Regions from separate parts of the Thermovenabulum gondwanense genome, predicted to be linked through region 1. Evidence: riboswitches for the same ligand, from Rfam matches in the RefSeq annotation. Region 1 holds a riboswitch; the other holds the start of a gene.
The links. Region 1 has a riboswitch for cyclic di-GMP ahead of flgB (flagellar basal body rod protein FlgB). Riboswitches for the same ligand answer to the same signal wherever they lie in the genome.

Region 1 (5,586 bases):
AAATATACAGAGCTTGAACCGAAAAAAATAGTAGAAGAATCCTTGAAAATAGCTTCTGAAATATGTGTTTATACCAATGATTATATAAGTGTTGAAGAACTATAAGGAGGTGAGCATATGGAAGATTTTACACCAAAAAAAATAGTAGAAGAATTGAACAAGTATATTGTAGGACAGGATGAAGCCAAAAAATGTGTAGCAATTGCTCTTCGCAATAGGATAAGGAGACAAAAGTTACCTCCGGAAATGCAGGAAGATATTATTCCGAAAAATATCTTAATGATTGGCCCAACAGGGGTAGGGAAAACCGAGATTGCAAGAAGACTTGCTAAATTAGTTAACGCTCCTTTTGTGAAAGTAGAAGCTACAAAATTTACCGAAGTCGGATATGTGGGAAGAGACGTGGACTCTATGGTGAGAGACCTTGTGGAAACCTCCATCAGGATGGTTAAAGTGGAAAAGATTGAAAAAGTTAAAGATAAAGCCAAGGAATTGGCAGAATTAAGAATTGCAGAAATTTTAGAGCCCGATCCTTCCAGAACCTCTAACATTAAAAATCCTTTTGAAATGGTTTTTGGCACTTTTCAGAAAAATACATATGAGGATGATGAAGAATTTGAGAGAAGGCTTAATGAAGCCAGGAAGAAAAGGAAGGATATTTTAGAAAGGATTAAAGCGGGAGAATTTGACAAAGAATTAATCGAAATTGAAGTGGATGACAATAAGACACCTTTTTTAGAAGTTTTCTCTTTTGCCGGTGCCGAGGATATGGGTATAAATTTTCAGGATTTATTCGGGAACATATTTCCCAAAAAGAAAAAAAAGAAGAAAATTACGGTGGAGAATGCAAGGAGAATATTGATTCAAGAAGAAGCTCAAAAACTGATTGATATGGATGAAGTAATAAATGAAGCAATTTCGAGGGCTGAAGAAACCGGTATTATCTTCATAGATGAAATCGATAAAATAGCGGGCAGGGAAAAAGGTTATGGACCTGATGTTTCCAGAGAAGGGGTGCAAAGGGACATTCTACCTATTGTTGAAGGATGCACCGTTGTAACCAAATACGGACCTGTTAAAACCGATCACATTTTGTTTATTGCAGCAGGAGCCTTTCATATTTCAAAACCTTCGGATCTAATACCTGAATTGCAGGGGCGTTTTCCAATAAGAGTAGAATTAAAGAGCCTTTCTAAAGAGGATCTAAAAAGAATACTTATTGAACCTAAAAATTCCCTTATTAAACAATATAAGGCATTATTGGAAACTGAAGGAATAAAAATAGAATTTTCTGAAGATGCTATAGATGAGATAGTAAAAATAGCCGCCTATGTGAATGAACATATGGAGAATATAGGAGCAAGACGCTTACATACAATTATGGAAAAATTATTAGAAGATATTTCTTTTGAAGCACCGGATGTGATTGAAAAAGAAATTAATATAAATGCCGATTATGTGAGAAAAAAATTAAGTGACATAATCGAAGATAAAGATTTAAGTATGTATATCTTATAAAATCTAAAGGAGGAGATATAATGAGTAAAGAATTATTAGAAAAAACCAGGAGAATCAATAAATTGCTGCAGAGGTCTGCAGGGTACCCGGTTGATTTTAGTGAGGTTTGTAAAATTTTAACTGAGGTATTAAATGCCAATGCTTATGTAGCCAGTAGAAAAGGGAAAGTCTTAGGTTATTCAATTCTCGAAAATTATGATTGTGATGTCATACAAAACAAAATAATTGAAGAAAAAATGTTTCCAAAGGAATACAATGATAAACTTCTTGAAATTCATGAAACTCGTTCTAATATACCCCAGGAGGAAATTGAATGCGTATTCGATAGAGAAGTAAAATGCCCTCATCCCGAAAAACTTGTTACAATTGTTCCCATTAATGGTGGAGGAGAAAGGCTCGGAACACTTGTACTTGCGAGATTTGGCGAAGAATTTACAGATGAGGATTTAGTTCTGGCAGAATACAGTGCCACCGTAGTTGGAATGGAGATTTTACGTTCTAAGACAGAAGAAATTGAGGAAGAAGCGAGAAAAAGAGCAGTGGTTCAACTGGCAATTGGAACTCTTTCCTTCTCGGAGTTAGAAGCTGTTCAGCATATATTTGAGGAATTGGATGGAAATGAAGGCTTATTGGTAGCCAGTAAAATAGCGGATAGGGTCGGGATTACCCGTTCTGTTATAGTCAACGCTTTAAGGAAGTTTGAAAGTGCAGGGGTTATAGAGTCGAGATCTCTTGGAATGAAGGGAACATATATTAAAGTGCTCAACGATAAACTTATTGATGAATTGAAAAAGATGCGTTCATAAAATGCGTGAAGCAATTCACGCATTTTTTTATGATTAATTTAAGTTTATTTATGGAAATAAATAAAATTATTTACAATTAAATTTATAATAATATAATTTAATTAAGGAAAACATTATAGAAAAATGTCGAAAAGGGCAAACCTGTCGAAAGGCAGGGACGCAAAGCTATGGGCCTAAGGCATATCATGCTATGGCTGCCAGGCTGCCGAATAATTTTTAAAAGGCAGCCTATTTTCCACGGTAGGTTGTTTTTTTATTAATAATTTTGTCGTATAAAAGAAAAATTTGTTATGATATAATATTTTATAAACGAATTTATTGCATTTTTTTACAAATTTTTTATATATTTTCTTGATGTTGCAGGAAATTGCAAAAAAAAGTAGTAATTTTTTAATTTAGGGATATAGTGTATTTAGTTTTTAAAAGAGGTGCAGATTATGGGAATTTTCGAGAATATTTCCTTAATGGAAAAGGCTTTAGATGCAAAATGGCTGAGAAATGAGGTAATCGCTAATAATATAGCAAATGCGGATACACCAAATTTTAAAAAAACAAAGGTGATTTTCGAAGATTATTTAAGGGATTTTTTAAGTAAAAACAATAAAATTTCTTTATCTACTACAAACGAGAGACATATTAAAAAGATCTATTCCCCTTTAACCTTGAAGCCTGTACTTTATCGTGAGGAAAATACCGCATACAGAGAAGATGGTAACAATGTAGATGTGGAAAAAGAAATGGTGGAACTCGCAGAAAACAGCCTGTCTTATAATGTACTGGTGGAGCAGGTTTCAAAAGAGTTTTCCTTGTTAAGGACTGCTATAAATGAAGGGAGGAAATAATAATTGAGTATTTTTAAATCAATGGAAATAAGTGCTTCGGCTTTGACAGCTCAAAGATTAAGGCTTGATGTAATATCCAGCAATATAGCCAATGTGGATACTACGAGGACGGAGAAGGGTGAACCCTACAGGAGAAAAATGGTAGTTTTTCAAGAAATGAATGAAAGTTCGGATTTTAATGAAATATTAAGGGATAAGATAAATTATAGCGGAAAAGGTGTGAGGGTTGCGGCCATTATAGAAGACCAAAGGCCATTTAAAATAGTATATGACCCAGCTCATCCTGATGCGGATGAAAAGGGATATGTAAGAATGCCCAATGTAAACATTGTAGAAGAAATGGTTGATATGATTTCTGCAACAAGAAGTTATGAAGCTAATGTTACCGCGATAAATTCCACCAAGAATATGATAAGTAAAGCACTGGAAATTGGAAAAGGATAAAAAATTATATGGGAGGAGAAATAATTGGAAATAAATAGAATAGAAAAGGTATCTTTAAATCCAATAGGTTTAAATCAACGAAAGGAAGAAAATTCTTCTTCAGAATTTGTTAATTTCTTAAAAGAAGCATTAAACCGGGTAAACGATTTGCAAAAGGATTATGAAAATAAGGCAAATGACTTTTTACTGGGTAATGATGTAAATGTCCACAATCTGATGATATCTGCGGAAAAGGCAAAACTTTCTCTGGAGCTTACCGTACAAATCAGGAATAAAGCTATTGAAGCATATCAGGAAATAATGAGAATGCAGATATAAGGGTAAAGGTGGAAAATAAATGAATTTTGAAGAAATTAAAACAAGAATCATAGAATTCTGGGAAAGTAAAAGTAAAACTCAAAAAATTAGATTTATAAGCGGAACGATTATAGTATTGCTTTCCGTTTTTTTACTTTTTTATTTTATTACAAAACCCCAGTATGCCGTTTTATATTCCAATTTGGATACCAAAGATGCGGGCGAAATAGTAAAAAGGCTTGATGCAATGAAGGTTAAATACAGACTTATTGATTCTGGAAAAACTATTGAAGTTGAATCTAAGGATGTCTATAAAATTCGTCTTTCTCTTGCTCAAGAAGGACTTCCAAGTGGTGGAGAGATTGGATTTAATGATATTTTTGGGAAAATGAATCTCGGCATGACAGAGTGGGAAAAACAGGTGAGATATAATCAGGCACTTCAGGGAGAATTAACAAGAACCATAAAAGAATTAAATCAGGTAGAAGAGGCAAGGGTGCATCTTGTTATACCCCAGAAAACTCTTTTTATCGATCCATCCGGCCAAAAGGAAGCGTCGGCTGCGGTATTCTTAAAATTAAAACCTGGAGAAAAACTGGAAGAAGAAGAGGTAAAGGGTATTATAAATTTAATTTCCCATTCAGTTGAAGGTTTGAAACCTGAAAACGTAACAATTGTGGACGAGTATGGGAGAGTACTTTCCAATATATCCCTCTCGGAGGATAATTCAAGGCAAATTGTAGACTCTCAATTTGCCGTACAATACAAGTTTCAAAATGATTTACAATCAAAGGTTCAATCCCTTTTGGAACAAATATTTGGTCCCGGGAACGTTGCTGTTAGAGTAAATGCTCAATTGAATTTTGATAAAAAGGTAGTAGAAAACAAATTGTTTACCTCGCCGAATCCAGAGTCCGGAGAAGGAATATTACGAAGCGTCCAGGAAATTAAGGAGTATTTTAGCGGGAATTCTTCTTCCCCGGTGGGTGTCCCCGGAACAACTTCACAAATACCCGGTTATCAAGGGCAACAAAATCAAGGTGGCTCATCAAGTTATCAAAAAACGGATACGGTAAAAAATTACGAATTAAATGAGTCTATTGAAAATATTACCATTGCACCTGGAGCGGTTAAAAAATTAACGGTATCTGTGGTTATTAACAGGAATTTGACCGATGAAGAGAAAAATAAAATAGCTTCCTTAGTGGGAAGTGCAATAGGCTTTGACAGTAATAGAGATATTATTACAGTTGAAGGAATGACTTTTGAAAGATCATTAACAGAATCCCTGGCCAAGCAAATGGAAGAAGATAAGAAAAGTCAGGCAAGGCAGAGGTTATATATTTTAGTAATTTCTGCTATTGCATTAATATTAGTTTTTGTGATTGCAAGGCGTTTATTGACAGCGAGAAAAAGGGCAATGGAAGAAAAGCTAGCCCAGCAACTTATCTTACAACAAGCTGCAACTTCTTCAAAGGAAAAAGAAGATTTAAATATCCTTGAAGAAAAAAATAGAACGAGAGATATAGAAATGCTGGTAAGAAATAGGCCGGAAGATGTTGCCAAGATAATTCGATCCTGGCTGAATGAAGAGTGAGGTGTTTGATATGCCTATAAGCCGCCTTACAGGGAGACAAAAAGCAGCAATATTTATCGCTTCCCTTGGGCCTGAACTCGCG
Region 2 (5,586 bases), on a different contig from region 1:
GTTGAAGAACCCGAAGAACCCGAAGTAACACAAAGCACCCTGACAGTAAAGTATATGCTGGATGGGACAGGAACGGAGATAGCTTCGGCTGACACCTATACGCAAGATGAAGGAAGTATATTAACGGTAAATGCAAAGGAAATAGAAGGGTATGAATTAAAGAGCGGGCAAAGTAGCAGTTACACGCATACCTTTGGAGATACCGATGCAGAGTACACATTCTGGTATTTAGCAATAGAAGAGCCGGAGGAACCCGAAATAACGCAGAGCACATTAACGGTAAAATACATGGTTGATGGTACGGGCACAGTACTATATACGGAAACATTTACACAGGATGAGGGTACGTCCATAGAAATAACGGCAAAGGCATTTGAAGGGTATGAGTTAAAAGAAGACCAGGCTGGAAGTTACCAGTATACCTTTGGCGACAGCGATTTCGAATATATATTCTGGTATGTAGCAGTTGAAGAACCCGAAGAACCCGAAGTAACACAAAGCACCCTGACAGTAAAGTATATGCTGGATGGGACAGGAACGGAGATAGCTTCGGCTGACACTTATACACAGGAAGAAGGAAGCACGATTACCATAAATGCAAAGCAGATAAATGGATATACCTTAAAGAGCGGGCAAAGTAGCAGCTACACGCATACCTTTGACAGTGAAAATGGAGAGTATATATTCTGGTATGTGGCAGTTGAAACACCTGGAGAGCCGCTAAGTCCTGGAGGAAGCACTGGTGAACCTGTATACTACAGTAACCTCACGGTGTATTACGCATTAGCCGGGAGTGATCCTGTGGAATATTTAAGGGGTCCGGATGTTTTCAATAGAAGGTCTGGAACAAGCCTAACGATTACGGCTCCGGAATTTGCAGGCTATGTTTTAAGATCGCAAGGCACTTACATCCATACCTTTACTTTAGAGGATGCTACTTATACTTTCTTTTATGATAAAATAGTAGAGGCCGAGGCACCCCAGGTCCCCTTAGGAGGCGCTTTTGAAGGGCCTATAGGAAGCGAAGGAAATACAGAAATAGAAGTTCCAGAGCAACAGGTGCCGCTGGCAGAACCCACTCCCCCGTTGAACAAGATACCTCAAACAGGTGGCGTGGCTCCCGAAATATTTTACGCAGCAGGTTTATCACTGATTTCCTTAGGAAGCATACTTAATAAAAGAAGGTCTAATCGGAAGTAGCTGATATAACGGGTGGTAAACATTTACCGCCCGTTTTTATTCTGCTTTGGAGGAAGATAAAAATGAGAAATTTTTCAAAAATATTAATCATTATAGGTATAATTTTAATTTGTATTCCTGCCGGTGCACAAATCGTATACAAATATAACAATAAAAATATTGAGTCTATTTCAACTAAAAAAATTGAAACAGCAATACAAGAAAATATTGATATAATTGAGGAAGGAGAAAATATTCAACTAACCAAGAAAGCTTTGGCAGAGGTAATTAATGAAGCGGTTGATGAAAAAGAAGATAATATCTCACACATAGATGAAAATAATAAAAAAACTAATAATAAAAAGGAGTTTATTTATTTAGGCAATATAGTAATAAAAAAAATAAACTTGGATTTAAAAATTGTTGAAGGTGTGGAAAAATCGGATTTAGCAGTAGGGGCAGGGCATGTACCAAAGACCGCAGGTTTTGGAGAAGAAGGGAACTGCGTACTTCTCGGGCATCGCAGCTCTTCTTACAATAATTTTTTTAGATACATTGATAAACTAAAAGAGGGAGACGAAATTATTATAAAAGACAAAAATGGAAACGAATTTGTCTATATCGTAAGCGGTTCAAAAGTTGTAAAGCCAGAGGATGTAAGCGTTTTATTACCGGCGCCCGGGGAATACAGACTTACCCTTATAACCTGTACCCCAATATATGTTTCCACCCACAGATTGGTTGTAACAGCAAATTTGAAAAAGTAAAAAATTAATAAATATTTCCCGGACCCTATTGTAATATAATATAGGTATAATATAATAGTAATTAGAAAGAAATCCCCGATAAAGGCAAAACCGGCGAAAGCCGGCGACGCAAAGCTAAAGGGCCTAAACCGCCAAAAGCGGCATGGCAGCCAGCTACCGAAAGGATGATTTTTTATGCCTAAAATTTTAATACCCAAAAATTTTAAGACATTTGTTATTTCGGTAGCGATATTTTTATCTTTATTTTTACAAACTGAATCGGTATTTGCGCAAGTGGGAGCCTTAGATATATCTAATATTGATAAAGGGGTAATCGGTTATCATATAGCAGAAAATTCTTCACAAAGTTATATGTTGATGATTAAAAAAGACGATAAAACCTATTATTACTATTTGAATAATGGTAAAAAGGATTACTTTCCTCTTCAAATGGGAAATGGGAAGTATAAAGTGGTTCTTCTCGAAAAAATTTCAGGGAATAAATACAAAGTAGTGCAAAGCGATGAAGTTACGTTAAATATTAAAGACGAAAAACAGGTTTTCCTGAACTCAGTTCAAAATATAAAATGGATGATGGAGGATGCGGCGATAAAAAAAGCAGCAGAACTTACAAAAGGAGTGACAAAAGATTCTGAAAAAATAAAAATAATTTATAATTATATAATAAGCAATTACAAATATGATAAAGAAAAAGCGAAGACGGTTAGCTCGCCGTATATACCTGATATAACTGATATTTTCAACAAAAAGAAAGGTATTTGTTTCGATTACTCTTCGCTATTTGCGGCAATGCTAAGAAGTTTAAATATTCCTGCTAAACTTGTGATGGGGACAAGCAGTTTAACGAAAGACAGTTATCACGCATGGAATGAAGTATATATTTCCGATGCGGGGAAATGGGTAATAATCGATACTACCGTCGATGCCTCTTTTAAAAACGCAAATAAACCTTACAGTATGGAGAAAAGCCCGGATAAATACTTTGCTGATAAAGTGTATTAACCCTGTAAAATATAAAAAAAGGGAGAAAGTTTTATCTTTCTCCCTTTTTTTCACCATTTGTAATCCTAATTCTTGTTTAACAGGTATTCCACATTGTATTTTGAGTATAATTCCTGCATCCACGGATCGTATTCCTGCTGGAATTTCTGATTGAAAAGGATATCCTTTATTTTTTCTTTGCTCTTGTCAAAACTGGCTTCCTGGGCATCCTTTTTTTCTTCCACTTTTATGATATGATAACCGTACTGGGTTTTTACCGGCGAACTTATCTCTCCTACTTTTAGAGAAAAGGCTGCATCTTCAAATTCCTTTACCATATCTCCCCTGCTGAAAAAGCCCAGATCCCCTCCACTTTCCTTGGAGGCGGTATCTTTCGAATACTGTTTTGCGAGTTCTGCAAAATCCTGGCCGTTCTTTAATTTAGCCGATATTTCGTTAGCAAGCTTTTCGTCATCCACTAAAATATGGCGGGCTCTTACCTGTTCCTTTTGAGCAAATTCATCTTTATGCTCATTAAAATAGGATTTCATTTCTTCTTCGGTGATACTGATTCTGGGAGCAATAAGCTTTTTAGTCTTTATACTCATGGCCAAATTCTTTTTATACTCTTCGAAGGAATAACCACCCATTGCTAAGTTTTGTTTAAAAGCGGTTTCACCGCCATAGGCTTCGTATATTTTTTCCAGTTCTTTATTAATATCTTCATCGGTAACAGCGATGTTTTGTTTTTTGGCTTCCAAATCAATAATTTTTTGAGAAATTAAATAATCTAAGGCTTCTTCGCCAATGGTTTTTACCATTAGATCGTATAGTTCATCCTTGCTTATAACTTCTCCGTTTACCTTTGCCACTGCTTCGCTTTTCTTTTCGCTGCAGCCGGCAATTAGACCTATTATCAGGGTAGCAATTATAAAAATAATCGCTGCTTTTTTAAGGGACAAATTTCTCATTTATATTCACGCTCCATATTTTGAATTTTAAAAACCACATATTTATAATATTAACAGAAAGTAGCGGTTTTTTCTATATGTAAATGTATGGCTAAATAAAAAGGAGGAGAAAATTATGAAATTATTTCAGGTGGATGCCTTTGCGGAAAATTTATTTGAAGGTAACCCGGCAGGAGTATGCCTTTTAGAAAAGCAAATTGACCGGGATTTAATGCAAAAAATAGCTATGGAAATGAACCTTTCTGAAACGGCTTTTCTGCTAAAAAAAGAAAGAGGGTATGATTTAAGGTGGTTTACTCCTGAAAGTGAAGTTGACCTTTGCGGACATGCTACCCTTGCCAGCGCTCACATATTATGGGAAGAAGGGTTTTTAGAAAATAATGAGGAAGCTGTTTTTTACACGAAAAGTGGAGTACTAAAAGCCTTCAAAGATAAGGATTACATTATCCTTGATTTTCCATTAGAACCGGCAGAAGCCGCAGAATTAACCGAAGAATTAAAAAAAGCTCTAAAAGTTCCTGTAATTTTTACAGGGAAAAACCGAATGGATTATTTAATTGAAGTAGAAAATGAGGAAAGCGTGAAAAATTTAAAACCCGATTTTGAGATTTTAAAAAAAGTAAATGCAAGAGGAATTATTGTAACCAGTGCATCATCAAATCCTGAATACGATTTTGTTTCCAGGTTTTTCGCACCGGCTGTAGGCATAAATGAGGATCCCGTCACCGGGTCTGCTCATTGCTGTTTAGGTCCTTACTGGAAGGAAAAACTCAATAAAGACAATTTAATAGCATATCAGGCCTCTAAAAGAGGAGGAAAATTAAAGCTGAAAGTTTTAAACGATAGAATATTAATCGGAGGAAAAGCAATTACATTTTTCAGGACTGAAATTCTAAAATAAACGGGAGCTATATTTTATTCTCGCTAATTTTTCTGTTTTTTTAGGTTTTCTGAAGATAAATAAATGTTCATGCATTATTAAATAAAATTTATATTTTTCTACTTGTTTTTCCCAATATGGAGTTGATTTACAATTATGCTGAACTTTTATAATATCTTCTTTTAAAACGAATCCTTGATTTAAAAAAAGTCTCATAACAAAGTATGAAAGAGGGACGTAATGTCCATTCTTTCTGGTATCTCCAATTAATATTGCGCAAAATTTATCGTCTTTTAGTACTCTATATAATTCAATTACCCCCTTTTCCAATTCATTGCAAAATTCTTTAACATCTGCTATATTTGATAAATCTCCTTCGATATTTCCTTTTGAATATTTTATTATATTTAAGTACGGAGGATGAGTTATTATTAAGTCAATACTATTATCATCTATTTCATTCAAATTTCTTACATCTCCTACTTTTACTATCTGTTCATAGGTATTTTCATATTCAAATAATAAATTAATTCTTGTTAGTTCTACACTTTGCGGATTAATATCATAACCAATACCTTTTCTTTTTAATAATTTTGTTTCGATTAAAGTCGTACCGCTACCAACCATAGGGTCAAGTATGATATCTCCTTCATTAGAATATCTTAAAATTATGTTTCTTGGAATTTGCGGAGCGAAATTTCCTCTATAACTTCCGTTGTGTGTAACCCATTTTCCTCTTTCAGGAAAAGACCAAACGGTGGTAATTTCTTTTTTAAATTCTAAATCCTGCATATTATTTCCTCCAATA

Region 2: linked by a shared signal. The riboswitch ahead of ATZ99_RS07675 (transglutaminase-like domain-containing protein) and the one ahead of flgB (flagellar basal body rod protein FlgB) in region 1 are both predicted to bind cyclic di-GMP.

Annotation. Positions count from the first base shown of each region.
Region 1 covers NZ_LOHZ01000042.1:135,922-141,507, reverse strand. The annotation lists gene hslV (ATP-dependent protease subunit HslV) at 1-105, shown strand, start outside; gene hslU (ATP-dependent protease ATPase subunit HslU) at 118-1,518, shown strand; gene codY (GTP-sensing pleiotropic transcriptional regulator CodY) at 1,539-2,324, shown strand; cyclic di-GMP riboswitch class I at 2,449-2,534, shown strand; gene flgB (flagellar basal body rod protein FlgB) at 2,762-3,166, shown strand; gene flgC (flagellar basal body rod protein FlgC) at 3,170-3,610, shown strand; gene fliE (flagellar hook-basal body complex protein FliE) at 3,635-3,928, shown strand; gene fliF (flagellar basal-body MS-ring/collar protein FliF) at 3,948-5,504, shown strand; gene fliG (flagellar motor switch protein FliG) at 5,515-5,586, shown strand, end outside.
Region 2 covers NZ_LOHZ01000033.1:29,821-35,406, forward strand. The annotation lists gene ATZ99_RS07665 (MucBP domain-containing protein) at 1-1,200, shown strand, start outside; gene ATZ99_RS07670 (class D sortase) at 1,263-1,946, shown strand; cyclic di-GMP riboswitch class I at 2,020-2,107, shown strand; gene ATZ99_RS07675 (transglutaminase-like domain-containing protein) at 2,121-2,948, shown strand; gene ATZ99_RS07680 (foldase protein PrsA) at 3,014-3,898, opposite strand; gene ATZ99_RS07685 (PhzF family phenazine biosynthesis protein) at 4,014-4,799, shown strand; gene ATZ99_RS07690 (TRM11 family SAM-dependent methyltransferase) at 4,791-5,570, opposite strand; gene ATZ99_RS07695 (type II restriction endonuclease) at 5,558-5,586, opposite strand, start outside.